DNA from 3 places in the Leclercia sp. CFBP8987 genome. Region 1 is predicted to be linked to each of the others. Evidence: predicted binding sites of a transcription regulator. Region 1 holds the regulator's gene; each other region holds the start of a gene.
What was found. Region 1 encodes LexA, which represses DNA repair genes until DNA is damaged. Its sites were predicted from a motif close to TNCTGTATGTACATACAGNA; they were not measured.
Positions count from the first base shown of each region.

Region 2: a site for LexA is predicted at 4,860-4,879, ahead of SOM40_RS08790 (DinI-like family protein). Genes of this name have one in related genera too.
Region 3: a site for LexA is predicted at 7,099-7,118, ahead of sbmC (DNA gyrase inhibitor SbmC). Genes of this name have one in related genera too.

Region 1 is NZ_CM188255.1:257,847-267,699, reverse strand. It holds gene zur (zinc uptake transcriptional repressor Zur) at 1-193, shown strand, start outside; gene SOM40_RS01255 (CsbD family protein) at 263-472, opposite strand; gene dinF (MATE family efflux transporter DinF) at 614-1,933, opposite strand; gene lexA (transcriptional repressor LexA) at 2,006-2,614, opposite strand; gene SOM40_RS01240 (diacylglycerol kinase) at 2,724-3,092, opposite strand; gene plsB (glycerol-3-phosphate 1-O-acyltransferase PlsB) at 3,248-5,668, shown strand; gene ubiA (4-hydroxybenzoate octaprenyltransferase) at 5,763-6,632, opposite strand; gene ubiC (chorismate lyase) at 6,645-7,142, opposite strand; gene malM (maltose operon protein MalM) at 7,324-8,286, opposite strand; gene SOM40_RS01215 (maltoporin) at 8,400-9,704, opposite strand; gene malK (maltose/maltodextrin ABC transporter ATP-binding protein MalK) at 9,779-9,853, opposite strand, start outside.
Region 2 is NZ_CM188255.1:1,845,018-1,854,314, forward strand. It holds gene SOM40_RS08760 (replication protein P) at 1-326, shown strand, start outside; gene SOM40_RS08765 (PerC family transcriptional regulator) at 342-761, shown strand; gene SOM40_RS08770 (DUF977 family protein) at 765-1,025, shown strand; gene SOM40_RS08775 (NADH-dependent flavin oxidoreductase) at 1,265-2,383, opposite strand; gene SOM40_RS08780 (alpha/beta hydrolase) at 2,396-3,454, opposite strand; gene SOM40_RS08785 (LysR family transcriptional regulator) at 3,647-4,537, opposite strand; gene SOM40_RS08790 (DinI-like family protein) at 4,898-5,098, shown strand; gene SOM40_RS08795 (hypothetical protein) at 5,173-5,418, shown strand; gene SOM40_RS08800 (hypothetical protein) at 5,549-5,755, shown strand; gene SOM40_RS08805 (RusA family crossover junction endodeoxyribonuclease) at 5,752-6,108, shown strand; gene SOM40_RS08810 (DUF968 domain-containing protein) at 6,108-7,124, shown strand; gene SOM40_RS08815 (hypothetical protein) at 7,138-7,752, shown strand; gene SOM40_RS08820 (hypothetical protein) at 8,700-8,891, shown strand.
Region 3 is NZ_CM188255.1:3,102,045-3,111,897, forward strand. It holds gene SOM40_RS15100 (LysR family transcriptional regulator) at 1-857, opposite strand, end outside; gene SOM40_RS15105 (AEC family transporter) at 1,060-2,007, shown strand; gene SOM40_RS15110 (thiamine pyrophosphate-requiring protein) at 2,034-3,743, shown strand; gene SOM40_RS15115 (NAD(P)-dependent alcohol dehydrogenase) at 3,759-4,886, shown strand; gene SOM40_RS15120 (DUF496 family protein) at 4,945-5,280, opposite strand; gene SOM40_RS15125 (FUSC family protein) at 5,448-6,506, opposite strand; gene sbmC (DNA gyrase inhibitor SbmC) at 6,609-7,082, opposite strand; gene dacD (serine-type D-Ala-D-Ala carboxypeptidase DacD) at 7,204-8,376, opposite strand; gene sbcB (exodeoxyribonuclease I) at 8,569-9,853, shown strand, end outside.

The sequences.
Region 1 (9,853 bases):
CGTGAAGGAAGAAGGCGCTGAAGGGGTGGAAGATATCATGCATACCCTGGCAGCGAAGATGGGGTTTGCTCTGCGCCACAACGTGATTGAAGCGCACGGTCTGTGCCGCAACTGCGTGGAAGTGGAAGCCTGTCGCCATCAGGAAGATTGTCAGCACGATCACTCTATCCAGCTGAAGAAAAAGCCGCGCTGAGGGCAAAAAAACGGGCGACCTGAAAGGTCGCCCTGGGCGTACATCCGTGTACCTGCGGGTATAGGTTAATTACCAGCGATAGTTGTTACGGGTTTCCCAGTCACCAACTTCTTTCTCCGCCTGGTCTTTCTCATAACCATAGCGTTCCTGGATTTTACCCACCAGCTGGTCACGTTTACCTTCAATGACGGTCATATCGTCATCAGTCAGATCGCCCCACTGTTCTTTTACTTTACCTTTAAATTGCTTCCAGTTACCGCCGACTTGGTCTTTATTCATCATCGATTCCTCTTCGTTCGGTCGTTAAGGTTAAGTTCGTCCTAAAATACGTTTCGTGCTGGACGTGATAATAATTATAGATAAGCCTGCGGCGTTAGGTTTGTTATTCGGAATCTTTTACCATTTGGCCAAGCGAAGCCGCTACAGAAACCAGGTTCCGTTGCGCCAGTGCCGGTGCCAAATCCACGCCAGAGAGAGCCCACGCAGGGCCAGGAACACGCTCAAAGCCAGCCACAGACCGTGATTACCCAGCCACGGTAGGGTGAACAGCGTCAGGCCAAACCCGGCGGCCGCCACGGCCATGCTGTTGCGCATCTCTGCTCCGCGGGTTGCGCCGATAAACATGCCATCCAGCAAATAGCACCAGACGCCCACCACCGGTAACACCACCTGCCAGATAAGATAGTGGCTCGCCAGCGCGCGCAGCTCGGGTAGCGAGGTCAGCAGGGCAATGATGTTGTCGCCTGCCAGGGCATAGATGAGCGCAAAGGCCAGCGCCACCAGGCCGGACTGACGGCAGGCCGCCCGCCACACTTCCCGCAGTTGACCGCTTTCCCGGGCACCATAGGCCTGCCCGGAGTGCGCTTCGACCGCATAGGCGAAGCCATCCAGGGCGTAGGCGGTAAAGGTCAGCAGGGTCATCAGCACGGCGTTGACGGCGATAATCTCCGGCCCCAGCCGCGCACCCATTACCGTCAGCGCCCCGAAACAGAGTTGCAGCAGCAGCGAGCGCAGCATGATGTCGCGATTGAGGGCCAGCAGCTTGCGGATATTGCCCCGCCAGCTTGCCTTCAGCAACGCCAGCGAAATACCGCGCAGGGCCAGCACCCGCCACACCATCCACAGGCCGATCGCCAGGGTGGCATATTCTGCGATAGCGGTCGCCAGGGCCGCGCCCTGCACGTTCATCTGCAAACCCATCACCAGCCAGAGATCCAGCACGATATTGAGCAGGTTACCCACCACCAGCAGGATCACCGGCGCCCGGGCATACTGAACGCCCAACAGCCAGCCCAGCAGGACCAGGTTAGCCAGCGATGCCGGGGCGCTGAGCCAGCGTATTTCAAGGAAGCGTCGCGCCTGATGGAGAACGGCCTCGCTGCCACCGACGATATGCAGGGCCAGATCGATAAGTGGCGTGCGCAACAGCACAATCAATAATCCGGCACCCAGAGCCAGGATCAGCGGCTGTACCAACGCCCGGGCCAGACGCAGCGGATCTTTCGCGCCATAGGCCTGGGCGGTAAGCCCGGTGGTGCTCATGCGCAAGAAGAGCAGCAGCATAAACAGGAAGCTGGTTGCCGTCGCGCCGATGGCGACACCGCCCAGATAGATGGGCGAATCGAGATGACCAATTACTGCCGTATCCACCAGCCCAAGCAGAGGGACGCTGATATTGGAGACGATCATAGGAAGTGCAAGACGCCACAACGCCTTATCGGAAGCAGTCAGGAGAGACATGAGAATGTTCGCCGGAAGCAGAAGAAGCAGAAGAAGCAGACTGCGACAGGGCCGCAGTCTGTCAGAAAGCAGTTATAACCACTCACCGTTGCGGATGACGCCAACCGCCAGGCCTTCGATGGAGAAGTTATTTTCACGCAGGTCGACAACAATCGGGGAAAACTCACTGTTTTCCGGCAGCAGTTGTACGGTATTGCCCTGCTTTTTCAGGCGCTTAACGGTCACTTCGTCGTCGATACGCGCCACAACCACCTGGCCGTTACGCACGTCCTGCGTTTTATGCACCGCCAGCAGATCGCCGTCGAGAATACCGATGTCTTTCATCGACATGCCGCTTACGCGCAGCAGAAAATCTGCGCTCGGTTTAAACATGCCAGGATCGACCTGATAGTGGCCTTCGATATGCTGTTGCGCCAGCAGCGGTTCACCAGCGGCGACGCGACCGACGAGCGGAAGGCCCTCTTCGGCTTCAATCAGCAGACGAATACCGCGAGACGCACCGGAGACAATCTCAAGCACACCCTTGCGCGCCAGTGCCTTAAGGTGCTCTTCAGCGGCGTTTGGAGAACGGAAGCCCAGACGCTGCGCGATTTCTGCACGCGTCGGCGGCATACCCGTCTGGCTGATATGATCCCGAATGAGATCAAACACCTCTTGCTGCCTGGTCGTTAACGCTTTCATTCCGCCCCCTGGGTGTATATACAGTTATGCTGTGAGTATATACAGCTAAAGGTGATTTTGGAACCACAAACCGCATAAAAAACCAGAGACTTGTTCGGTTTCTGAAGGCTTATCGTAAATGTCCCCAAAGCAGCGTGACCCAGGTAAACAACGCAACGATAATCGCCATCAGCACCGCGGCAGAGCCCATATCTTTCGCCCGGCCCGAGAGCTCGTGAAAATCAGTGCCAATGCGGTCGACTACCGCCTCGATCGCACTGTTCAGAATTTCGACTATCATCACCAACATCACCGAGCCAATCAGCAATACGCGGGTGATAGGATCAACATCCAGCCAGCAGGCAATAATAATCGCCACGGCGACCGCAACCCCCTCCTGGCGAAATGCGGCTTCATTGATCCAGGCAGCACGGATGCCTTTCCATGAATAACCGGCAGCTTTAATGATTCGGGTTAACCCAGTGGTATTATTGGCCATTAAAAGAAACCTTTCTTCGAAAATAGCGTCAGAAACGGTGGCTTAAGCGCTATGCGCCGCCCCCGGAAGTATGACGGGTAACAACAGAAATCTTGCGCGCTTTCTGTTATCCTTGCGCCGCAATTGCATTTTTAACCAGAGGCTTTACATCGTTTATGTCTGGCTGGCCACGAATTTACTACAAATTACTTAATTTACCATTAAGCGTCCTGGTAAAAAGCAAGTCTATCCCGGCGGTTCCCACGCTGGAATTAGGACTCGATACCTCGCGTCCTATTATGTATGTGTTGCCTTATAACTCGAAGGCAGACTTGCTGACGCTGCGCGCCCAATGCCTGGCGCACGATCTTCCCGATCCGCTGGAGCCGCTGGAGATCGACGGCACCCTGCTGCCGCGCTACATCTTTATCCACGGTGGCCCTCGTGTGTTCACCTGGTACACGCCGAAAGAAGAGTCGATCAAGCTGTTCCACGACTACCTCGATCTGCACCGCAGCAACCCGCTGCTGGACGTGCAGATGGTCCCCGTGTCGGTGATGTTTGGCCGTCGTCCGGGGCGCGATAAGGGCGAAGAGAATCCGCCGTTGCGCATGCTCAATGGGGTGCAGAAGTTTTTCGCCGTCAACTGGCTGGGCCGCGACAGCTTTGTCCGTTTTTCGCCGTCAGTCTCACTGCGCCGGATGGCCGATGAGCACGGCACGGATAAGACCATCGCCCAGAAGCTGGCCCGCGTGGCGCGTATGCACTTTGCCCGTCAGCGTCTGGCTGCGGTAGGCCCACGCCTGCCCGCGCGTCAGGATCTGTTTAATAAGCTGCTGGCCTCAAAAGCCATTGCCCGCGCCGTTGAAGACGAAGCGCGCAGCAAAAAAATCTCCCATGAGAAGGCGCAGCAAAACGCCATCGCCCTGATGGAAGAGATTGCGGCTAACTTCTCCTACGAGATGATCCGCCTTAGCGACCGTATCCTGAGCTTTACCTGGAACCGGCTCTATCAGGGGATTAACGTGCACAACGCCGAGCGTGTGCGCCAGCTTGCCCACGACGGCCATGAGATTGTCTATGTGCCCTGCCACCGCAGCCACATGGACTACCTGCTGCTCTCGTACGTGCTCTATCACCAGGGGCTGGTGCCGCCGCACATTGCTGCGGGGATCAACCTCAACTTCTGGCCGGCAGGCCCGATCTTCCGCCGTCTGGGTGCGTTCTTTATTCGCCGTACCTTTAAAGGCAATAAGCTCTACTCGACGGTGTTCCGTGAGTATCTGGGCGAGCTGTTCAGCCGTGGCTACTCGGTGGAATATTTCGTGGAGGGTGGCCGTTCCCGTACCGGGCGTTTGCTCGATCCGAAGACCGGCACCCTGTCGATGACCATTCAGGCGATGCTGCGTGGCGGTACGCGTCCAATCACCCTGGTGCCGATTTACATTGGTTACGAGCACGTGATGGAAGTGGGTACCTACGCCAAAGAGCTGCGCGGCGCCACCAAAGAGAAAGAGAGCCTGCTGCAGATGCTGCGTGGTCTGAGCAAGCTGCGTAACCTCGGTCAGGGGTATGTCAACTTCGGTGAACCGATGCCGCTGATGACCTACCTGAACAACCGGGTACCGGAGTGGCGCGAGTCTATCGATCCGATCGAAGCGGTACGTCCGGCCTGGCTGACGCCAACGGTGAATGCCATTGCTGCCGATCTGATGGTGCGTATTAACAACGCCGGGGCGGCTAACGCCATGAACCTGTGTTCTACCGCCCTGCTGGGCTCTCGCCAGCGCTCGCTCACCCGCGAACAGCTGCTCGAGCAGCTCGACTGCTACCTGAACCTGTTGCGCAACGTGCCGTACGCGGAAGATGCCACGGTGCCGACCGCCAGCGCCAACGAGTTGCTCGAGCACGCGCTGCAGATGAACAAGTTCGAGGTCGAGAAGGACACCATCGGCGATATCATCATTCTGCCGCGCGAGCAGGCGGTACTGATGACCTACTACCGCAACAACATTGCGCATATGCTGATGCTGCCTTCGCTGATGGCGGCCATCATCACCCAGCATCGCCAGATCACCCGTCAGGCGCTGCTGGAGCATGTGACTGCCCTCTACCCGATGCTGAAAGCCGAGCTGTTCCTGCGCTGGGACAACGACGAGCTGGCAGAGGTGCTGGATAAGCAGATTGAAGAGCTGACCCGCCAGGAGCTGATTTCGCAGAGAGATGACATTCTGCTGATCAATCCGTCCCGGGCACGCACGCTGCAGCTGCTGGCGGCGGGGGCACGCGAAACCGTGCAGCGCTACGCCATTACCTTCTGGCTGCTGAGCGCCAACCCGTCGATCAACCGCGGGACGCTGGAGAAAGAGAGCCGCACCCTGGCACAGCGCCTGTCGATGCTGCACGGCATCAACGCGCCGGAGTTCTTCGATAAAGCGGTGTTCAGTTCGCTGGTGTTGACGCTACGCGACGAGGGCTATATCAGCGACAGCGGTGATGCCGAGCCGGCCGAGACGATGAAGGTGTACCAGATGTTGGCGGACCTGATTACCTCAGACGTGCGCTTAACGATTGAGAGCGCGACGCAGGGCGAGTAGTGCGTAAAAAAGCCGGGTGGCGCTCACGCTTACCCGGCCTACGATTCGGCACAATATGTAGGCCGGGTAAGGCGAAGCCGCCACCCGGCTTTTTTTACGCCAGGTAACTCACCGCCAGCCCCAGGAACAGCACCAGACCGACGTAGTTATTGTTCAGAAACGCTTTAAAACAGGCTTCGCGCTCGCGGTTGGCGATAAGTTTCTGCTGGTAGATAAACAGCACGCCTGCCGCCGCGACTGCCGCGTAAAACGCCCCGTTCAGCTGGTTCAGGTAACCAATTGCCACCATTAGCCCCAGCACGGCCACCTGCAAAAGCCCGATGATCAGCTTGTCCTGCCGACCAAACAGAATGGCAGTGGATTTGATGCCGATTTTCAGATCATCATCCCGATCGACCATCGCGTATTGCGTATCGTAGGCCACCGCCCAGAGGATGTTGGCCAGGAACATCAGCCAGCAGCTCAAGGGTACGCTCTCGCTGACGGCGGCAAAGGCCATCGGGATCGACCAGCCAAAAGCGGCGCCCAGCACCACCTGCGGCAGATGGGTATAGCGCTTCATAAACGGGTAGACCCAGGCCAGAGCCAGTGCTGCCACGGAGAGCAGGATGGTCATGGTATTCAGGGTTAACACCAGCAGGAACGACAGCAGGACCAGCACCACAAACAGCGTGCGCGCCTCTTTCTCGGTGACATCGCCGCTCGGCAGCGGGCGATTAGCGGTGCGTTTTACATGGCCATCAAACTTACGGTCGGCATAGTCGTTGACGACACAGCCTGCCGCACGCATCAACCAGACGCCCGCCACAAACACCGCCAGGATCCACAGCGGCGGCAGCCCGGGGGTCGCCACCCATAGCGCCCACAGCGTCGGCCACAGCAGCAGCAGCGCCCCGATCGGCTTGTCGGTTCGCATCAGACGGTGGTACGCCAGCAGCTTGTTCTGCGTCAGACTCCACTCCATTTTATCTTCCTCTTAGTACAACGGCGACGCCGGTAAAAACAGCTCGGTCAGCATCAAGGGTTTACCACTCAGGCGCAGGCGGGAACGACGTCCTAATAGCCCGGCATCGCGACCAATCTCAATAAAATCACGGGTAAGCTCGGAGGAGGTGAACAGATAACGTCCCAGCGGGGTTTTGCCCATCTGCTGCAGCGCCAGCTCCGGCCCGGTAAGAGTAGATTCCGGCACCACGGTGCGCCCGGCCAGCCACGGCTCGCCGTCGGCGCAGAGCAGGATCTCCCGCAGCCAGTAGCGGGCCTCTTTCGGCAGCAACGGCAGTTCATCCGCTACCGCGTCAGGCGTGACGAATCCTTCCTGAATAAGGGTCACGGTGACCTTTTTGCCCTGCTGCTCAAAACGTTTGGTCATGGAATCTTCCAGCAGCAGCCAGTCGAGCTGCTCCGGTTCCAGCGCAGGGATTTCGTCAAAATAACGCAGCGCGCGCAGTTGCGTTAGCGCGGGGTGTGACATGCCAGACTCTCCGATACATAACGTGAAGCTATTGTATCGCAGAAACGCGGAATGGGGGCGGGCAAACGTGAACTAGCGAACATTATCGCAACAGAGATGCAACAGCGGCAGACCGTGCAAAAAAAGTGCGCCCGTAAGGGCGCACCAAACTACTGACAAAATCAGCACTGTGGGGAGACGGTCACCCCTTGCCTTTTACACTGCTGATAAAGGTGGAACGGGCAGTGGTCGAGCCTAAACGCTCGGCTTCATCAAGGAGTTTCAGCGCCTTGTCGACGTCGCCTTTAGCAACTGCCTGTTTAATCGCCTGATTGAAGTAGGTTTCGGTGTCGTTAAGCACCGGCTCGCTCTTCTTCGCGGCAACCGGGGCAGCGACTGGGGCAGCAGCGGTAGCCGGTGCAGCGACTGGCGCGGCATAGACCGGAGCTGGCGCTGCGGTGTTACCCACCGTGACCGGACCCGGGCCGGAAGAGCCAAACAGCGGGCCGACCAGCACGCTGGAGGCGTTGTTGGTCGAGACTTTCAGCTTCAGCTCACCCTCGGTAACGTGGCGGGCAAGCGGGTCCGGAATATCCGGTACGGCGTTGCCGGTGCCTTTGGCATAGGCTTTTGCCGGGTTGAGAAGTTTGGTGGTTTGCTGCAGATCTTTATCGGTAGTAAACACCAGCACATAGAGTTTTTGCTGACCCAGCGCTGGCGTCAGGCGCATGACCCCTTCCAGGCGGTCCGCGCTCATCACGCCCGGCTCCTGGTAGGTGAAGTATTCGCTCGGGAAGTAAGCCGATGGCGTCAGGTTCTGATCCAGAATCAGCACGTTCGGGGCAAATACGCTGGTTTGTTTATTGACAATACTGGTCAGCGTGAGGGTGATTTCACCGATATTTGCAGGCACGCTGTAGGCGGCCACCGGGCCGGCGATCCCCGGCACATTCAGCGACTGACCGCCGGTAGAGAGCTGGGTGGTCTGGGTTTTAGACTGGTCGACAGGCGTCCAGACCAGCTGTTGCAGCGCGGCGGCCGGAACAGCAGGCGCGGCGCTGGTGTTTTGCGGAACAAAATTGACGTTCGCCAGGGTGATGGCGGGAGCACTTGCCAGCAACCCTGCAGAGAGGCACAGCGCGACGAGACTTTTCTTCATTTTCATTGTTATTACCTCAGATAGCATAAGCACTGCGGTGGCCAGGCAATAGCGCGCAGGACTCTATGAAGAGAGGGGCTTGCGCCCCTCTTTTAGGTCAATACATCAGAGACTACGTCTTACCACCAGATTTCCATCTGGGCACCGAAGGTCCACTCATCGTTGTCGCCGCGGCTGAAGGTCTTCGCGGAGGTGTCGTTATACGCTACGCCAGAGGAGTAACCGGTATCGCCATTGTTAGCGTAACCCCATTTCTCATCCCACTTGGCGTAGGTTGCGAAGACACGGATAGCCGGACGAGACCAGATGCTGTCGCCAGCCTGCCACTGTTGTGCCAGGGTGATTTTGTACTGGTTGTTGTTGTCTTCAGTACGCTGGGATTTCACGTTGTCATAGCCAACTTCCAGCAGGGTGGACATGATTGGTGTCCATTTGTACATAGGACGAATACCGACGGTCCACCACTCGGTACCGTTGTTGTTGTCCAGATCGATATTCTGGTACATACCGACGTACATCAGATCCCACTGGTCTGCCAGGGTGATGGCACCGTGGTCGAGAACGCGGATCAGAGAACCGTTGTTGTTCAGGCCAGCACCCTGCGGAATACCTTTCCCGTTGGAGGTCATGGAATCCGTTGCGTACTGCAGCACAAACTTGTTGAAGCCTTTCAACATGCTCTGGGTATGTTCAGCGGTGAACATCCAGCCATCTTTAGAGGCGCCAGGCTGCAGGTAGTAGTCGTCTGGAATGTTGGTGTGACCGTAGTCAACGCCCAGCTCCAGGGTACCGCCTGGGTTGATTTCCATACCGGCTAAACGAACGTCGAAGACATCGTTCGGCACGATATTGTCGTAAATACGGTTGCCATCAGTATCGAAGTCAGCGAACGCAGAAGAGCCGCCGGATTCAGAAGAACGGGTCGCTGCCAGAGAGAGTTTACCGAAGCCCAGATCGATGTTTTCGATACCCGCACCAGGACCAGAGATATCCCAGTAGTAGAAGTCGATCATGTGAACGTCATGACGCTGATAGAAGCGCTTACCGGCCCAGATGGTGGAGCCTGGCAGCCATTCAATCAGGTTTTTACCCTGCACGTTTGCTTCACGGAATGCCGGGTCAGTGGCTTCCCAGTCATTACGCTGAGAAACGGAATACGCTACGTTGGTGTCGAAATAGAAGCTCTTGTCGCCCTCTTTCCACACTTCCTGGCCCAGTTTAATCTCGGCATAGGTTTCACATTCGTTACCAAGACGGTATTTACTTTGTGCACCTGTTGCCTGGAAACACTGCTGTTCGCCACCACTCCCGGTCCAGCCAATGCCAGAACGAGCATAACCTTTAAAGTCTACAGCGCCGGCCTGGGCAGACAGGATGCCTGCCGCAATGGCGACCGCCAGAGGGACTTTGCGCAGAGTAATCATTGTTCTATCTCCTGAGATCATTGCTTTTCTTTGAACACTTCACCTGATGGTTTCGTGCTTATTATTGGGGTTACTTAAACGCCGGGCTCCTGATGCAGCCGACGACATGCAGTGCCATCTTCCCGGAAGAGATGGCAGCGCTCTGGCGG
Region 2 (9,297 bases), 1.6 Mb from region 1:
ACAGTGTAATGGGTGAGTATCGCCGCTGGCGTAACGAGTCCTACCGGTACTCAGGTAGCGATAAGTATCCGTGGCCGCAGCCGGTGCTGTACCACATCTGCATTGAAATGCGCAGAACGGGCGTGGAGCGCCAGATGACAGAGGGGGAACTGAAAAAACTGGCAGAGAAGCTGTTAACAAAATGGAGCAAGCACGTCAGTAACGGCCTTTCGGTACCGCCGATACGTCGCCAGCTTGCAGCACCGCAACACCCGGCAGGGCCAACTCCGGCGCAGCTGCTGATGGAAGAGTACAAACGCCGAAAGGCGGCAGGTTTAACCAACTAAATCGAGTGATGACCAATGACCAAACCATTAACCCAGAAAGACCAGGTGGCGATTTTCGTTCGCTACCAGCCGAACTGTGCTGTCGGCGACGTTTCCGAAGCGCTGGATATGTCAGGTGCAACAGCAGGCAAGCTGCTGCGCGAACTGAGTGATGATGGGGTGATAACACGCTCACGTAACAGCGTCCAGTACACCTATGCGGCGGTGCCGCATGCTGATATCCCGGATGTAATCCTTCCATGCATGGAGGAGAAAAGCGACCCGATCAAGATGCAGGCTGCTGAGCAGAAGGCAAAAGCGCTGGAAGAAAAAGGACTGTGGCGCCGCGCTGCAGCGGTTTATTCGGACATGTTCGGCATTGCCTGCAGCTCTGTGGAGGTTGCCTGGATCGCCAAACGCCGTAAAGAGTGCCTGCGCCAGGCGGGGAGGGCCTGACTGATGCCAAGACCAAAAACACACAGGGAACGCACCCTGTTCATCAGCTGGATTATCGAGATGGTGAAAAAGCATGGCCACGCTACGACCAATGATGTCGTCGCCATGTTCGGCCTGCACCGTACTACTGCCGAGAAATACATTCGGGCTGCCGTGAAGCAGGGCCATCTTATCCGCCACGGACGCTGCGGCGTCTTCCGCGACCAGCGGGCAGTTATTGACTTTGACATGGAGCGTTACACCAATCGTATGACGGCGAAATGAAACTAAAGATTGAGAATTAACTATCACCAAGCCGCCCGGAAAGGATTTTTAGGGCGGCTATAAGCGAAAAGCGGATGTTATGCCTGAAATAATGTTCCTTTAGTGTGAAGAGGATTTAAAGGAATAAGATAAAATTTACATGGCCGTCACCCAGTTAATCCCGAAATCCGGCCATGTAAGAACTTTCCAGGTTATGAAGGTAAGTTGATTCTAATTGTCATATTACGGTTAGGCCGTATTTAACGGATGTTAAACCAGCCAGTCGTTTCCTCAATTACGCGCCAGAGTTTCTGGGGTATAGCAAGTTGCTCTACGTCTGATGCAGCAATACTGAGAGCAATTTTTCCTTCAGCTTTGCCATCAACGAATTTAACCCAGTCTGGGTTCATAACCATACCCTGACCTACTGCCGTCAAAGATACCCCTGCTTTTACAGCATCCTCGGCCTGTTCTGGCGTTCGCAACTGCCCGGCAACAATCAGAGGTATACGTCCAGCAAGGTGATTGCGCACGATTTCGATGACTTTGGAGCCATTCGGTGCATCAACTGGTTTGGCTTCAAGTGCATTACCGAGTGATACATGAAGATAATCAATACCCTCATCGACCAGGCGGTCAACCAGCTGAAGCGACTCATCAATGCGCAACCCATCTTCGTAATGCTCATCCAGTGAAATGCGGTATCCCATCAGGAAGGGATCGGTTGCATGCTCAGCAATCGTTTTACGCACACTCTCAATGACGCTGAGCGGGAAACGCATACGGTTTTTAAGGGAGCCGCCCCATTGATCTTCTCTACGGTTGGAATGAGGTGAGAAAAAGTTCTGAAGTAAAAAACCATGAGCACCATGTAACTCAACACCATCAAATCCTGCTTCTATTGCACGACGAGTTGCTTCCCCGAAATCCTGAATAACAGTTTCGACTTCAGTGCATGTCAGTTCACGAGGGGTAACGGACGGTGCGAAAGGACCGGCGTCACCGGGAATAGCGCTTGCAGCTACAATATCCGAAACCAGTTTAGGGCTGGTTTTCACACCTGCATGGAATATTTGTAAGATTGCCGGTGCTCCACCGCTTTTAGCAGCAATAGCAAGGCGCTTTAAACCGGGAATAAATTTGTCGTCATACGCAGCAAACTCTCCCGTAAACCCAATGCCGTTTTCCTGAACATGTGTACAGCCAGTAATGACCAGCCCGATGTCCTGAACGCGTCGACGATAATATGCTTCTTCCTCATAAGATACCGTGCCGTCATCATTACCCGACCAGGTCGTCATCGGGGCCATCACAATACGGTTGCGCAGCGTCACACCTTTTCCAAGTGGAAATCTTTCAAGTAGTGGAGTTTGTTTCATGGAAAGTCATACCTATGCGAGATTTTTCTTGAAGAAAGGAGCCAGCTTACTCGCTGCAACCGTTGCACCCTGACCATCATAGAGGTCCATATGTGTTGCACCCGGAATGATATGCAGCGTTTTTTGGACAGAGGCCGAAGTGTTGTGTAATTCCTGGCTGTGCCAGAGCGATCCTGCTTTACTACCGGCTACAATCAGTAGTGGTTGTGTTAAATAGACATCAGCCCCTTCAAATCCGGTGAAAGACGCCAGCGTACTGATACTTGTCATCAGCATTTGATTGGTAGAAGTCGGATATTTTCCGCGTTCGGTCAGATAGTAGTCCGCAGCTTCCTGAAGATCTTTTGGTGCACTGGTATCACCCAATTTGGGTACATAGTTGACATAAACCGGTGCGCCGCCCGCTGCTTCTGCTGTACGCTGTTTAGCAACAGCATCCAGAGTCGAAATGAGTTCAGATTCAGATGTTGTTCCCTCCCAGCCTTTACGGGTCGCCGCTCCGACATCCACGGCACTGACTGTTGCCAGCGCTTTGATTCGACGTTCCGTCATTGACGCTTTAACCGTGATACCACTACCTGCACAAACACCTAATGCGCCAATGCGATTATTATCGACATAAGGGAGAGTCGTCAGGTAATCGACTGCGCTATAGAAATCGACAACGCGTTTCATGGGATCATCGATAAAGCGCGGTAATCCGCCACTGGCCCCCTGATGGGAGGCATCAAACGCCAGAGTGACAAATCCTTCTTTAGCCAGTTTTAGGGCATAAAGGCCAGCAGTCTGTTCCTTAACGCCACCACCTGGGTGGACAACGACAATAGCAGCGTATTGACGGTTTTCGCTGAAATCCGGAGGGACGTAGACGTTTCCGGACATCATTATTTCATTGTTCCGGAACAGGACGCTGCTGACTGTGACGCCATCTACGTGTGTCGTGGTGCCAGATGTACGAGGGGTAGGTGAGAGCAGGGCTGAAGCATGACCCGCCATCAGTAATCCTGCTGAGGCCACTGAACTCGTCAGGATAAAATTACGGCGACTTAACCCACCTGTTTTTTTACTCATTGCAAGACTCCTTCATATACATGATGGCGGCCCTGGCCGCTGAAAGAACATGGATTGTTTCAGCGGCCATCTTAATCTCTTTAGTATTGAGAAATTAGATGCTTAATTTCGCATGGGCTTAGAAGGAGGTTTTATTAATAGGGTTATAAGTAACTGAGTTCGATATGGACCAGGAAAAACAGTGCTCAAAGGTTATGGGGCACGGAGTGCTTCGAGCACAAGTGCAAATGCCGGAGAATGTTGTAGACGGCTGGGATAGTAAAGATGATAGGGAGGGCGCGGTGGACACCAGTCAGTAAGAACCTGGACTAACATCCCGTTTTCAAGGTAGTTCTCCACGGAATCTAGCGGCAGATAAGCAAGTCCCAGCCCATCTAGAGCGGCCTGCCTCATCATATTTATTGTGCTGAAAGTCGCTCGTCCATCAATACGGACCTTAATTTCCGTCTCATCCTTACGAAACTCCCAGGTATAGAATCCGCCATGAGTGGGCAGGCGTAATCTGATACAGCTATGATCTTTTAAATCACGAGGCGTTACCGGATGGTTTTTTCGCTTGAAATAAGAGGGCGCTGCGACCACTGCAAAACGGAAATCCTTGGCAAGAGGCAGGGAAACCATATCCATATCGACCTGTTCGCCCAACCGAACGCCAGCATCATAACGTTCAGCGACAATATCTTTAAGTCCGTACTCGCTGATAATTTCAATGTTGATATCGGGATACTCAAGCATCACCGGGGCGAGTTTAGGCCAGAGAATTGTATCGGCTGCATGTTCAACGGCAGTAATACGCACAGTACCGGCTGGTTTTTCTCGCAATCCGCTCAGCGCAGCTATCTCACTTTCAATTTCGTCAAAATGGGGTCCTATACGGGAAAGTAGCCGCTCGCCAGCTTCAGTCACAGAAACGCTACGCGTGGTACGGGTAAGAAGACGAAGACCAAGGTCAGCTTCTAGAGTCCTCACCGTGTAGCTCAGCGCCGACTGTGAGACACCTAACTGAGCGGCCGCTTTAGTGAAGCTTTTTTCTCGGGCCACGGCGATAAAAGCTTGATAATCGTTCACATTTTTACGGCGCATTTATTGACCAGGTCCTTTTGGATTAATATTTCTTTCTTATAAAATAATTCCTGGGGTGGAGGTTTGTCTATTGGTAACGATCCGACGTTCCTCATCCATGACAAATATCCATTAGCACTCACTAATGCTCAACTTCCGCTTTTGGCACAAAACGGAAGTTACTCTTCCCTTGTAAGCGGGACTCTGTTGGGGCGTATTGAACTTTACAGACTTAAACGAGCGCTTTGCACACAGTGCGGCAAGCGGGCTTATGCTCTCATTTTTCATAATTCTTATCGGCATTTTGTGTGCCTAAAGCATTGATCAAAACGGCCCATAGGTATACTGTATATTCATACAGTTAATGCAGCGGAGGCTATTATGAGAGTTGAGTTAAGCATTGATAGAACTAAAGAACTTCCTAAGGGCGCTGTCCCGGCTCTGGAAAAAGAACTGTTAACACGACTGCAGGATCAGGTAGGCGATTGCACCCTGGTTATACGACGAACAGGCTCAGATGGGTTAAGTGTTCTGGGCGGTGAAAAGGACGCGAAGAAGAAGGTAGAAAAGATCTTCCAGTAGACCTGGGAAAGCGCTGACGACTGGTTTTATTAATTCAGCATGTAATTAGTTTCCTGGGTGGAAGGGGAGGTTTGGTGAAACAAAAAGAAGAATTTCCAAAAAAGGGTTATGCAGTCATCAGATGTCACGATGGGGTTATCGTTGCACGACTGCACTCATTTCCTGAATGTGACCGTGCGCTGATGTACAGGCGAGGTGATGTGGTGTCGTTTACGCCGCTTCTGGATGATGAGATTGTAGGGTCGCCAACTCTCTTTACGCAGATGCTGGAGCGGGCAGGTTACCGTGTTTCGCTTAATTCTGTTAAACTCCCGTCATAGGCCTGAACAACCTATACCTGCTGCGCCACTGGAGAGATACCATGGCGCAAAAACCTTCCAAACAAGCACTTAAACTGGTTCCTTTCGGAATCAGCGATTTCTTTTTGCCTGCGCACTTACTGGTGACGGCATGAAGAAAACTAGCTTCATTCACACCCAGCTCACGACGAAAGAAGTGGACGAGCTCGAGGCCCGCTATCGCGCTAATGACGTGCGGACTGTGCGCAGCCTTGATTTCGATCTCATCCACTGGACGCTCACCGCTTATCTGCCCGAGGCAAACAGAGCCCCGCGTCAGGATAAGACCTTCCAGCAAAAGCTCTGGAGGGAAGCGTGAAGACATACAACATTACCCCGATGGGTAAGCCCAGAATGACCAGGTCCGATAAGTGGAAAAAGCGGCCGGAAGTTCTCCGGTACCGTGCGTTCTGCGATCACGTTCGGCTGCTGGGCGTTGAACTACCGGAAGCAGGCGCGCACATTACGTTTATCCTCCCGATGCCACCGAGCTGGAGCAAGAAGAAGCGCCAGGAGATGGCGGGGAAACCCCATCAGCAGAAGCCCGACAAAGATAACCTGGAGAAAGCCCTGATGGATGCCATCTATGCCGATGACGCCCACATCTGGGATTCTCGCGTCACGAAGCGCTGGGGCGAAGAAGGGCAGATTATCATCGGGGATATCGACTAATGCGCGCATTGCTGAAACCGGTCATTGCCCGAGAACTTGGCGTAGTGCTGCTGAAACCCGGCAGCGAACTGATGCCTATGTTCATTTCAGGGCGCGTGCTGGTGGAGAGCCAGCCTGCCAGTATGGCCAGCTTTGAGACCGGGCGGGTGCCTGATCTTCGCCAGCCGCTTGCGGCCAACCCGGCGCTGCGTCCGTTCTTCCTCCACGGAAAGGTGATCACCGCTGCTGGTGGGCTGGCTGGCCTGGAATACTGGTTGCTGCGCCACGGCGGCGGCACATGCCAGTACCAGCACAGCGACTACCACTATCACGAACTGACTACCATGCGGCATGAGCCCGGCGCAATTCTTCTTTGTGGCCACTGCGACAACCAGCTGCGCGAACAATTCACCGAGCGCCTGGCGGAGCTGGCGCGTCAGAACGTCATCGACTGGGTGCTGGACACTACCCGGTCGGCGCTGGCGATCGATAAGACCCGCGAGATATCCCTGCCTGAGTTGTGCTGGTGGGCTGTTCGTGTCGGCGTCACTGATGCGCTGCCAGAATCAGTTGCCCGCGAAGCTTTACGCCTGACAGCTGTGAAAGAGACTTACCGTGAGAGCGAGATCGTACCGGCGGTACCGGCCACCAGCATCATCGCCGACAAGGCCCGCGCGCTACCTGAAGTTCGAGCCATTAAGCCAGTAGTGAGCGTACTTGTGGATCCCGAATCCCCTCAGACCCTGATGAAGCGGCCAAAGCGGACCCGCTGGGACAAACCCAAATATCTGGCATGGGTTAAGACGCAGCCCTGCGAGTGCTGCGGCAGACCGTCAGATGATCCACACCATCTAATCGGCTGGGGCCAGGGTGGCATGGGAACGAAGGCGCACGACAGTCTCGTGATCCCCCTGTGCCGCCAGCACCATACCGAACTACATGACGATCCGGTGAAATTCGAGCGTAAGCACGGTACTCAGCCGGAAATGATAATCAGAGTGCTGGACCGGGCATTTGCGCTCGGCGTTCTGGCTTAAGGAGCAGTACAGGATGACACCACGTCAACGCCGCATTCATATCGAAGGTCTGGGTAAAGCAGCTGCTGCACCGAGAAAAAGTTACCTCGGGAAGTTCACGCCTCTTAAGAGTGTTCAGTCTGCATGGATCAAATCCTTGCTGACGGTCTGGGGCGAATGCGTCGGCGGTAAAACCCGCGCGCAATACCGTCTGGAGAATTTCAGCCAGTTCTGGTCTGAGGTTAAGCAATCGGAGTGGTCGGACACTCAGCTGTCGCGCATCACTGAGGCGCTGGGTCAGGCGAGGGAAGAGGGGTTCCGTGGCGTTCAGGCAGCGCTGCGTGCCCGGTCCATTCTGTGGCCGGTGACCCTGTCAGCGCTGATCGAAGAGAGCGAGCGCCGCGATGATGCTGACTTTATCGAGCAGATCATGCTGAACACCTTCGACCTGCACGACCCGGTGTATCTGGTTGGCCGGCAGTTCTATACCACCCGCAAGAAGATGTCCGACATCACGCGGGAGTTGCAGCACGTGGCCCCCTGGCTCACTGACGGCGAAGCGCGTAAGCGCGTGCGGTGGTGCCTTGAAATCTTCCAGGCAAAGGTGTTTCTGACCGTGTGCCGGCAGATGAAAACGGAGCAAAACTGAGAGGCCTCTTAAAAAATATTTCAATTTATGTTGAAAACGGGCCAGAAAGATGAATAATTCATTCATGCTTGGCAGAGCTGCGCCACGATGGCAGCGTCGAAAAGCTCTTATCAAACAAATTACGAAACCTCGCTCCGGCGGGGTTTTTTTATTATTAATAAATAGCAAATGATATGTATCTTTAAAGATGCAAGCCACGTACAGTGCGCGGGTGGTGAATCCCCCTCAGCGGTGGGGCGGCTAGGCAAAACGAGTCGGGTTTGAAGAACGCGGTTCTGTGGTCTAGCGCAGGGTCACCGGGAGGCACCCGGCACCACAACCTCAGTATCATCTATATCTAAGGCTGCCGATTGGCGGCCTTTTTGTTTTACATGATTCTGGACTGCTTAACACCGCTGGCCTTTTTCTTTTTCATACTGAGTAAATAAAGTTAGCTTTGTTGAAGAAAGGCGATTAGGCTGCGCCTGTGGTGAATCCCCCTATGCGGTGGGGCGACTAGACTTGGAGGTGAATGACGCGATTCTGTGATCTAGCATAGAGTCACCGGGAGGCACCCGGCACTACAGTCCAATTACCACAGATTTCTAAGGCTGCCGATTGGCGGCCTTTTTGTTTTATATGACTTTAGCCAGCACAGCACCGCTGGTCTTTTTGGTTATACTGAATAAATACACAGATAAAAATAGCTTTATGGCAGGAAGAGGACTAGGCTGTGCCTGTGATGAATCCCCCTATGCGGCGGGGCGACTAGACATGGCAAGTGAGTAGCGCGATTCTGCGGTCTGGCGCAGCGTCACCGGGAGGCACCCGGCATCACACTCAATAATGAGCTTCTTTGCACGGTTCTGATATAGGCTTTGCCGCCCACATCCCGCATGGATTCCGGTTAACATATCAGATACTGTCGTCTTGATAAGTTCTGTCAGAGCTTGAAGAGGGCGATCATTATGGAACCAGGTTTTTACTGGATACAGTACGGCGGCAGGGTTCAGATTGCTTATTACACTGACGTCGAAATTGAAGACCCTGAAATAGGCAGAATCATTACAGGTATCTGGCATCTCACACAGGGCGATGATATTTGTGATGACGGAGAGGCTGAAATTTTAGCAGGACCGTTAAGGCCACCACATATTTGAAATAAACACCGGTGCGCTTCAATATATGGTATAGACTTTTAAGCGGTGAATCCCCCTGTGCGGTGGGGCAATCCAGTTGAAATATATGTAAGTGTGCTTGCGGCTCGTATAACTGGTAACGAGTCACCGGGAGGCACCCGGCACCTGTCTTAGTATCAATACCTGGGTTTAATATTGCCTGCTTGCAAAAGCAGGCTTTTTTATATGCGCTTCGTTAGTAGTGCTATTATTTAATCGTGAACCAAGCCATAGCCATTAACCTTATATCCTGACCGGTCAGTAACGCTGCTCGACACAGCTGCAATACGGATGGTGGCTAGGCAACATGCCTACCTACTTAGATTTAAACTCAGTTGGGCCCGCTGAAAACGCGGGCCTTTTTTATCTTAGTCTCCCGGAACCGAGC
Region 3 (9,853 bases), 2.0 Mb from region 1:
GACGCGCCGGAAAGCACGCCGAAGTGGCTGTAGATAAAGAAATCCCGCACAAACACCGTATTCTCAATCATCAGCGGTTTGATCAACTCTGCTTCCGCCTCCAGCTGATAGATCGGTGCTGGCATGGAGGTCAATAAGTCGCTGTTACAGATGAATGATTTAATCGCCGATGACGAGGAGCACTCAATCACCGGCTCCGGTGGCGACATATTATTTGCCTGATACACCTCAGACAGAATCCGCATCGGGGTGCTGTCCGTTGGTGGCATAATCCAGCCATAGGCGCTTAGCGCCTGCAGACTGAGATTTTTTTGGTTTTGCAGGGGATGCTGGCTGCGTGTAATGATATGAATGCTGTCCTGAAAGTTGATTTTTCCTCGCGTAAGCACCTTCTCGTCATGGGGCAACGGGCCACAGATCGCAATATCAATCTCATGAACTAACAACAGCTTAAACAGCTCCGAGTCGATTCTGTCGAACAACTTTATGTGCACTTCAGGGAACGCCTGATGAAAATGGTTCACTCGCTCAATAAAATGGCTCGACAGGAAGCTGGATACGCACCCGACCCTGACAATCCCCTTCCCGGCTCCGTTAAGCAGCGCCAGCTCCTGCCGCGCCTTGCGTTCGGTATTCAGTAAGGTCAGCGCATGCGGCAAAAATGCGCCCCCCTGCTCGCTCAATGAAACCCCATGTTTATGCCTTTCAAATAAAACGGTATCCAGATCGGATTCCAGCCCGGCTAACAGCCGGCTCAGGCCTGACTGGGTGATACCGAGCTTATGCGCGGCGAGCGTCAGATTTCCCTCAGAGGAAACCATAATAAACGCCTGTATTTGCTTCATTTTTATAGGCATGCCAAATACTCATTGAACGCGACATTTCCGCATTATATTTCGAATTAAATTCATCATAGTCTCGATGACAGCATAAAAACAAAACAACGGGCGACGTCATGGCGGTAATTTATTCACCGCACCTATTACTCATTCTGAAATATTTCATCAGCGAGTGATTATCGCCCTCAATGATATCCTGGTCAGAGAGGCGTTCAGAAAAATGAATATCCTATCAAACGACAGTGTGCTGTTAATATTGGGGGCGATCCTGCCGGTCATTATTACTGTATTTCTGGGTTATGTCAGTGGCCGACGAAAGGATTTCGCCTGGGAACATGCAGGCGCTATCAATAAACTGGTGATGTTATATGCGCTGCCGCTGAGCATTTTCAGCAATATGGTGATGACGCCGCGTAGCGTGGTCATGAACATGGGGCCGGTTGCGGCGGCGATTATCATTGCACTGATTGTCAGTTTTATCCTCCCCCTGCTGATTGCCCGGTATCTCTGTAAACGCGATCTGTCATTGAGTACGCTTCAGGCCCTGGCGATCGGCTCGCCTGCGGTGCCTTTCATTGGCACGTCGGTGCTGGCCTTCTTATTTGGTACCGTCAGCGCCTCTTTGATTACGGTATCGAGTATTACGCAAAACGTTTTTCAGCTGCCGCTGGTGATGATCTTAATGTCTTATGCCTCGGGAGATAAAAACGGCGCTTCATTTCTGGCAAGCGTGGTGAATGCCATTAAGCAGCCTGTGGTCTGGTCACCCGTCCTCGCCCTGCTTCTGGTAATGGTCAATATTCACATCCCGGAAACCATCGCCATGTCATTAGGTCTTTTGGGCAAAGCCACCGGGGGACTGGCACTGTTTTCAGCCGGTATCGTGCTCTATTCACGTAGCGTCGTCATTACCCTGCCGACCCTTATTACGGTCATCGCCAGAAACGTTATCGTGCCCGGAATATGTTTTCTCTTCCTCTCCGGGATGGGTTTTTCGCTGGAACAGATAAAACAGATTGTATTAACGATGGCCATTCCGGTCGGTTCAATCGCGATAATTATCGCCATGCAGTATCAAACCGGTGAGCAGGAAATGGCCTCGACCATGGCGCTGAGTATCGTGGCCTCAATCCTGACCATGGGCGGATTCATTTTATTAACCTTTTAACCAGCCAGAAATAAGCGAGGTGAAATATGCAATCAGTCGAGATTTCCGCCGCCGGAATGATTTTATATCGCCTGCAGGCGCTCGGGGTTGAATATATTTTTATTAATTCAGGTACCGACTATCCCCCGATGATGGAGGCGTATGCCCGGGCCAAAAGCGAGGGGCACGCCGTGCCGGAGCTGGTCGTCTGTCCGCATGAAAATGCCGCGATCGGCATGGCGCACGGCTATTATCTGGCCAGCGGTAAGGTGCAGGCCGTCATGGTGCATACCAATGTGGGACTAGCCAATGCGGCATGCGGGGTCATTAACCTCGCCAACAGTAATATTCCGGTGCTGATTTTTGGCGGGCGTACCCCCATCACCGAGCATTCACATTTTGGCTGCCGCAATACCCCGATTGGCTATGGTCAGGAGATGCGCGATCAGGCGGCGCTGGTACGCGAATCGGTAAAATGGGATTTTGAGTTACGTCTGGCAGACCAGGCGGGAGAACTCGTCGATCGCGCCTGGGCCATTGCCACTTCTCTGCCCAAAGGGCCGGTCTATTTAAGCCTGCCCCGGGAGCCGCTATGCGACACCTTTAACACGTCCCTCACCGCCCTGCGCGCCCGTCCCACACAGCAGCCGGTCAGCTATGCCCCCGCGCCGGAATCCCTCTGCGCCGCGGCTACCATAATTGCTAACGCCAGGCATCCGGTCCTCTTCGCTCAACGCGGCGCGCGGAGCCTCCATGGGTTCGATCTTATCAGCAGCTTCGTTGAAGAGTGGGCGATCCCGGTGGTGGAGTACTGGGGAACGGAGGTGACGCTCTCGGCCGAGCATCCGATGTACGCGGGTGATGAACCGAAATACTGGCTGGCGAATGCCGACGTGGTGATGGTGGTCGATTCGCAAGCGCCCTGGATGCTCGACAGCACCAACATCAATCCCGACTGCAATGTGATTCAGATAGGCCCTGACCCGCTTTTCTCTCGTTATCCGGTCCGGGGATATCAGGCAGATATTAACCTGGCAGGCGACGTGGAGACGGTTTTCCGGTTACTGAGCAGCGCGTTAAAACCCTGTCTCGCCGATCAGAACTGGCAAGTAAGGGGCCGCTATGCTCAGGTGGCCGCCCATAATAAGGAACAAAAAGAGAAGCGGGAGACGATCCTGACGGCCGGCCGGACTGGCCCGATTGGTAAACCCTGGCTGAGCCATTGCCTCGGTGAACTCGCCAATAAATATCACGCGAAAATTGCCTCTGAGCTAACGACCCTCCCGCAGTTCGCCAGATTCACCCACCCTGAAAGTTATTACCAGGAGGCGCTTTCCGGCGGGCTGGGAGAAGCCTTCCCCATCGCACTGGGGCTTCAGCTGGCGGATCGCGAGGCGCTGATCGTTGCCGCCGTCGGTGATGGTTCATACCTCTTCGCCAATCCGGCGGTCTGCCATCACATTGCAGAGGTGATGAAGCTGCCCGTGCTGGTGGTGATCGGTAATAACGCGGGCTGGGGGGCCGTTGCAGGCGGAACCCGAGCGCTCTACCCCGAAGGCTACGCCGCAAAAATGGCGCAGATCCCGGCCACCACCTTTACGTCATCACCCGATATGTCGGCACTTGCCGCGTCAGGCCAGGCCTGGGCGATGGCGGTTGACCGCGCCGAGATGCTGCCCGTCGTTCTTGAGGAAGCCGTCAATATTATTCGCACCCAGAAGCGTTCGGTCCTCGTAGACGTGAAGCTGGGAATGTAATCAAGGAAAAAGAGTATGTCTGGTCAGAATGTACGTTCCCTGCCCTTCCGTGCTGCCGTGGTGCGTCAGCCCGGTGGCCCGTTTGAGCTGAAAACGGTTCGCTTCCAATCGCTGCGGCCCCATGAGGTCATTGTTCGTATCGTGGCGACGGGGATGTGCCATACCGACATGGTTGCCAGGGATGGTTTATATCCGGTTCCGCAGCCTGTTGTGCTCGGCCACGAAGGGGCTGGGGTGGTAACCGCCATTGGCGCAGAGGTACAGAGGGTCACCGTAGGCGATCATGTGGTGCTGACGTTTTTATCCTGTGGAACCTGCCGCCCCTGCCTTGAAGGCGCGCCAGCCGGCTGCCAGAACTTTAATGCCCTGAATTTTTCCGGCCAGCGTTGCGACGGCAGTCATGCCCTTTGTGGCAATGATGGCCAGCTACTTCATGACCGTTTCTTCGGCCAGTCCTCGTTTGCCGAGTTTGCGGTGGTGGATCAGCGTAATGTGGTGAAGGTACGTCCTGACGCGCCGCTGGAAATGCTGGGCCCGCTGGGGTGTGGGATCCAGACGGGTGCCGGGGCGGTACTGAATGCGTTAAAGGTAAAAGCAGGTAGCACCTTTGCCGCATTTGGCGGCGGCACCGTTGGCCTGAGCGGCGTGATGGCGGCTCATGTCGCCGGTGCCACCACCATTATCGCCATTGACGTGGTTGCTGAACGGCTGGCACTGGCCCGTGAACTGGGCGCCACGCATGTCATTAACAGCCGGGAGCAGGATCCGGTCCAGGCCATCCGGGAGATCACCGGCGACGGCGTGGATTTCAGTCTGGATTCTACCGGACGCCCGGAGATAGTGCGTGCCGCGGTGGAGGCACTGCGTCCGCGCGGCCTGTGCGGGATTGTCGGCGCGTCAAAACCGGGCACAACCTTTTCACTGGATATGAATGACATGATGCAAAATTGCAAAGTGTTGCGGGGCATTGTTGAGGGAGACAGTATTCCGGATCTCTTCATCACGCAGCTGGTTGAGCTGTATATGCAGGGGCGATTCCCCATCGACAAGCTGATGCGTTTTTACGCTTTCGACCAGATAAACCAGGCCGCGGCAGACAGCGAGCGGGGTTTAACCATCAAACCGGTGATCCGCATCGGTTGATCCGGGCAACAAAAAAGCCCCCTGCCGGAGCAGAGGGCTTTTATTCATTCAGTGGCGCTTATTCGCCTTTGGCTTCAGCGTGCTTCATCTCGCCCATGACTTTCAGCTTTTTCGAGATTTCACGACGTTCTTTAGAGATCTCAGCATTTTTGATGATGTAGTCATCGACGCGGTCTTCGTAGTCACTTTTCATGCTGGCGATGATGCCCTGGATGGCTTCAACGCTCATGCCTGGCTTGATGTAATCGCTCAGGTTGTCCAGCAGCAGAACACGCTTCTGGTTGTCACGGATCTTCTTCTCAACGTCCTGGATTTCACGTTGCAGTTTGTTCTTGCGGCGGAACAGGCGGACGAATTCCAGAACATCCTGGAACGAAGGCTTGGTAGTTTCCATTTTTACACCCCTGATAATGTGAGATTCGGATTCGTTTAAACAACCGCGATGCCGTTAACCTTACTGACAGCGATTGCTGATGACAATAATTTTTCCTTTGTCCCTATCATAACCTCAATTTCTGCTGAATCGAAGCAGCAGCCATCACAACCGTGCATAGCCGCTTTTTATTTGCGCAATGCCCGGCAGATAAGATGTGACAACAGCTCCAGCTGGCGCGCAAGTTCCATGCTCAACCATACATAGCCATGAATAGGCGTTTCCGCCACGTTTTCACTGCGTTGATCGTTTATCAGCTGTCGCAGCTCGGCAACGATTTCGTTCAGCCGCTCGGTATTGGCCAGAATCGGCTGCGGATTACCTTCATAGAGCGCATGGGCTATGGTGAGCAGCGTCTGCTGCGTCATCTGCTGCGTCTCTTTTAAGGTCCGGGCATTCAGCATCACAAAGTGACTGGCCCGGGAAGCCCAGTGGGCGTTGATCTGTAGCTCCAGCATGCAGACCAGGTTGCGGCTGACGGTCTGGATCGCTTCGAAGATCGCTTTCTGAATATGGGTCTCTTTACTGGCCGGGGTGATCAGGCCGCGCATTTTTACCACGTCGTTAAGGATGGTTTGCAGATGTTTTTCCAGCCGCGGACGCTCAACCAGGTTGGGAGAAAAGCCCGCCTGATAAACCCGGTTAAAGGCAGTGACGTAGTTCGCCATCTGGATACGCCAGTGCAGGAATGCCCGCTGCGGCCAGATCCCGGTAAACAGCATCGCCAGCAGGGAACCGAGGATCACGTCGCCGCTTCGCCACAGCGCGGTGTGCATATCCCCTTGCGGCGCGCCAATCACCACCGCAAGGGTGATACCAATCAGCAGCGCCTGATAGGGTCGCTTGCCGAGCGCCAGCCAGCCGCAGAGGAACATCGCTACTGCGCACCACAGCAGCATCAGCGGCAGGGAGAACAGCTCCAGCTTCAGGGCAATCAGCCCCAGCGCCGAACCCAGAATGGTGCCGCCAATGCGCTCAAACGCGCGTGGCACCACGTTACCCCAGAAGGAGATGGGGCCCATGATTACCACCAGCGTAATCAGCGGCCAGGTGCCTTCCGGCACGTCCAGCAGACGCACCAGTAAAAAGGTGAGGATAAACGCCAGCGCGATACGGCATCCGTGCACGGTACGGTAGTGGCGATACAGTCGGATTTCAAAGGGCGTCAGAGTTTTGTCGGGGCGCACACGCTCTCCAGCATTACGGCAAACCCTGATTGTACTGCGTTTTCTGCCGGAGCGGTGGCATCCGGCAGAAAAACCCTGTGAAGCGTAAGCATACGTGCAGCGTTACGCCACCCGGTTTTGGACCGGAATAAACATCTCAATATCCCAGTAGCCGTCGGCGTTACCGTCATTCAGGTAACGTTCGAAGCAGGGTTTCGGCGCGATCTGGTAATCGACATCTTCAAGCAGGCTGTCGAAGAACAGGTTCCACGGCGTGGCGAAGTCGTGATTCTCAACGCGGGCGCTGGCTACCGCGTAATCGCCTTCGGCCACTTCGGTGAGGATCACCCCTTCACTGTTAGCGGGGATGACAAAATCGTCCGGCACGGTGACAACCGTGTCGCAGCGTAATTTTTCCGCCGGGACTTCATCAGGATTATCGTAATAGACCGCCACCCACTCCAGCGGCTGAATATGTCGGCCATCTACCCACATCACCAGTTGCTCAAAACCCTGCTTAACGGTCTGCTCCCAGGGGCCAACCATATGAAAACCGGCGATTTTGCGTTTATTCTGGTGCTTGATGCTGTAGTCCATGCTGCCTCCGATTGGTTACTGTATATACATACACTCTAATGCAGAGAAAAGCGGTTTAACAATGATGACCTGTCTATTATGCGAGCAGGCTCGCACAGTCGCCAGCCTGCTCATTCTGCCGTCAGGCTTTATGGTGCAGATAGTCGCTCAGGCGTGAGAACATCCCGCCTTTACCGACGCTTTCCAGGGTCACCAGCGGCCAGTGGGCGACCACCTTATCGCGATCGTACAGCTCGATCTCCCCGACCCGCTGATGCGCGGCGATAGGCGCTTCGAGCTCTTTTTTATCCAGCACATATTTGGCTTTGATGTTCGACAGCTCCGCTTTCGGCAGCGCCAGCCAGAAGTCCTGATCGGTGCCCAGCGAAATCTGCTCTTTATCGCCATACCAGATGCGCTCGATGCCCACCTGCTTGCCGTTACGCAGGATCTGCACGGTATCGAAGTTCTGCTGTCCCCAGTGCAGGAGCTTGCGCGCCTGATCCTCGCGGCCTTTCGGGCTCCCGGCCCCCATGATGACGGCAATCAGTCGGCGCTGACCGTCCACGGCTGAGGCAATCAGGTTAAAACCGGCGCCGGAGGTGTGCCCGGTTTTCAGGCCATCGACGTTAAGGGACTTATCCCACAGCAGGCCGTTACGGTTCTGCTGGGTGATACCGTTCCAGGTCAGGCTCTTCTCGCTGTACATGTGATAAAACGCCGGTTCACCGTGGATAATGGCCCGGGAAAGCACCGCCAGATCGAATGCCGAGCTGTGCTGGCCCGGCGCGTCCAGACCATGCACCGTTTCAAAATGGGTATCGCGCAGATTCAGCTTTTTGACGTAATCATTCATCATGGTGACGAATTGTGGCTGCCCACCCGCCACGTAATCGGCCAGCGCCACGCAGGCATCGTTGCCGGAGTCAACAATCAGGCCCCGGCTGAGGTCACGCACCGAAACCTGCTCGCCCGCCTTCAGGAACATCAGCGAGGAGCCGTCAAATACCGGATTGCCCTTGGCCCAGGCATCCTGACCAACCGTGACCATATCGTCCGGGGTGATGCGATGGCTGTCGATGGCGCGATCCACCACATAGCCGGTCATCAGCTTGGTCAGGCTGGCCGGATTGCGCTGCTGATGTTCGTTGCCCGCCGTTAAAATCTGCCCCGTCGTGTAATCCATCAGTACCCAGGAACCGGCCTGGATAGCTGGCGGCTGCGGCGCATAATTAATCGGGTCGGCAGCCAGCGCGGAAGAAATGCTCAAAGTGAGTAAAGAAACAGCAATAAACAGACGGCGTTTCAACGGTATATCCTCAGGTCATTTAAAATCGTTGCCCTTTTTACGTAAGTTTTCCGCTGGATACCTGGAATAATTGCAAAAAAATGTGACAGCACGCAGGTTTTTTCCGGACAATGCTTCGCAAATTTGCAGGCTGACGGCGCTTTTCCTTCGGCGTGCCAGGCGGGATGGTTTACCATAGTGGTGTCACTCATAAACAGGATGGTATTACTGGTGTCTGACTCCGCCGCGCTGCCTACATTTTTATTTCACGACTACGAAACCTTTGGCACCAGCCCCTCGCTGGATCGCCCTTCCCAGTTCGCCGCCATCCGCACCGATGCCGATTTCAATATCATCGGCGAGCCGGAAGTGTTCTTTTGCAAACCCGCCGATGACTATTTGCCTCAGCCCGGCGCGGTGATGGTCACCGGCATCACGCCGCAGGAAGCCCGGGAAAAAGGGGTAAATGAGGCTGAGTTTGCCCGTCGCATTCATGACCTGTTTACCGTGCCTAACACCTGCGTGGTGGGCTACAACAACGTGCGTTTCGATGACGAAGTGACCCGGCATATTTTTTACCGCAACTTCTACGATCCCTATGCCTGGAGCTGGCAAAACAAGAACTCGCGCTGGGATCTGCTGGATGTGATGCGCGCCTGCTATGCCCTGCGTCCTGAAGGGATCAACTGGCCCGAAAACGAAGACGGGTTACCCAGCTTCCGCCTTGAACATCTGACCCGCGCGAACGGCATTGAACACAGCAACGCTCATGACGCGATGGCCGATGTCTACGCCACTATCGCCATGGCGAAGCTGGTGAAGACCCGGCAGCCGAAGCTGTTTGAGTACCTGCTCAGCCATCGCAGTAAGCAGAAACTCATCACCCTGATTGACGTGCCGCAGATGAAGCCGCTGATGCACATCTCCGGGATGTTTGGCGCCTGGCGCGGAAATACCAGCTGGGTGGCCCCGCTGGCCTGGCACCCGGACAACCGCAACGCGGTGATTATGGTGGATTTGGCCGGGGATATTACCCCCCTGCTGACACTGGATAGCGACAACCTGCGCGAGCGGCTGTACACCCCAAAAGAGGCGCTGGGCGATGATGCCGCGGTGCCGGTGAAGCTGGTGCATATCAATAAGTGCCCGGTGCTGGCTCCTGCCAATACCCTGCGCCCGGACGATGCCGAACGGCTGGGCATCAACCGTCAGCACTGCCTGGACAACCTGAAACTGCTGCGGGATAACCCGCAGGTGCGCGAGAAGGTAGTGGCGATTTTTGCCGAAGCGGAGCCGTTCGTTCCGTCAGAGAACGTCGATGCTCAGCTCTATAACGGCTTTTTCAGCGACGCTGACCGCTCTGCCATGAATATCGTGCTGCAGACCGATCCCCGTAACCTGCCCGCCCTGGATATCACTTTTGCCGATCGGCGCATTAACAAGCTGATCTTTAACTACCGGGCGCGTAATTTCCCCGGCACCCTGGATGAGGCCGAGCAGGAAC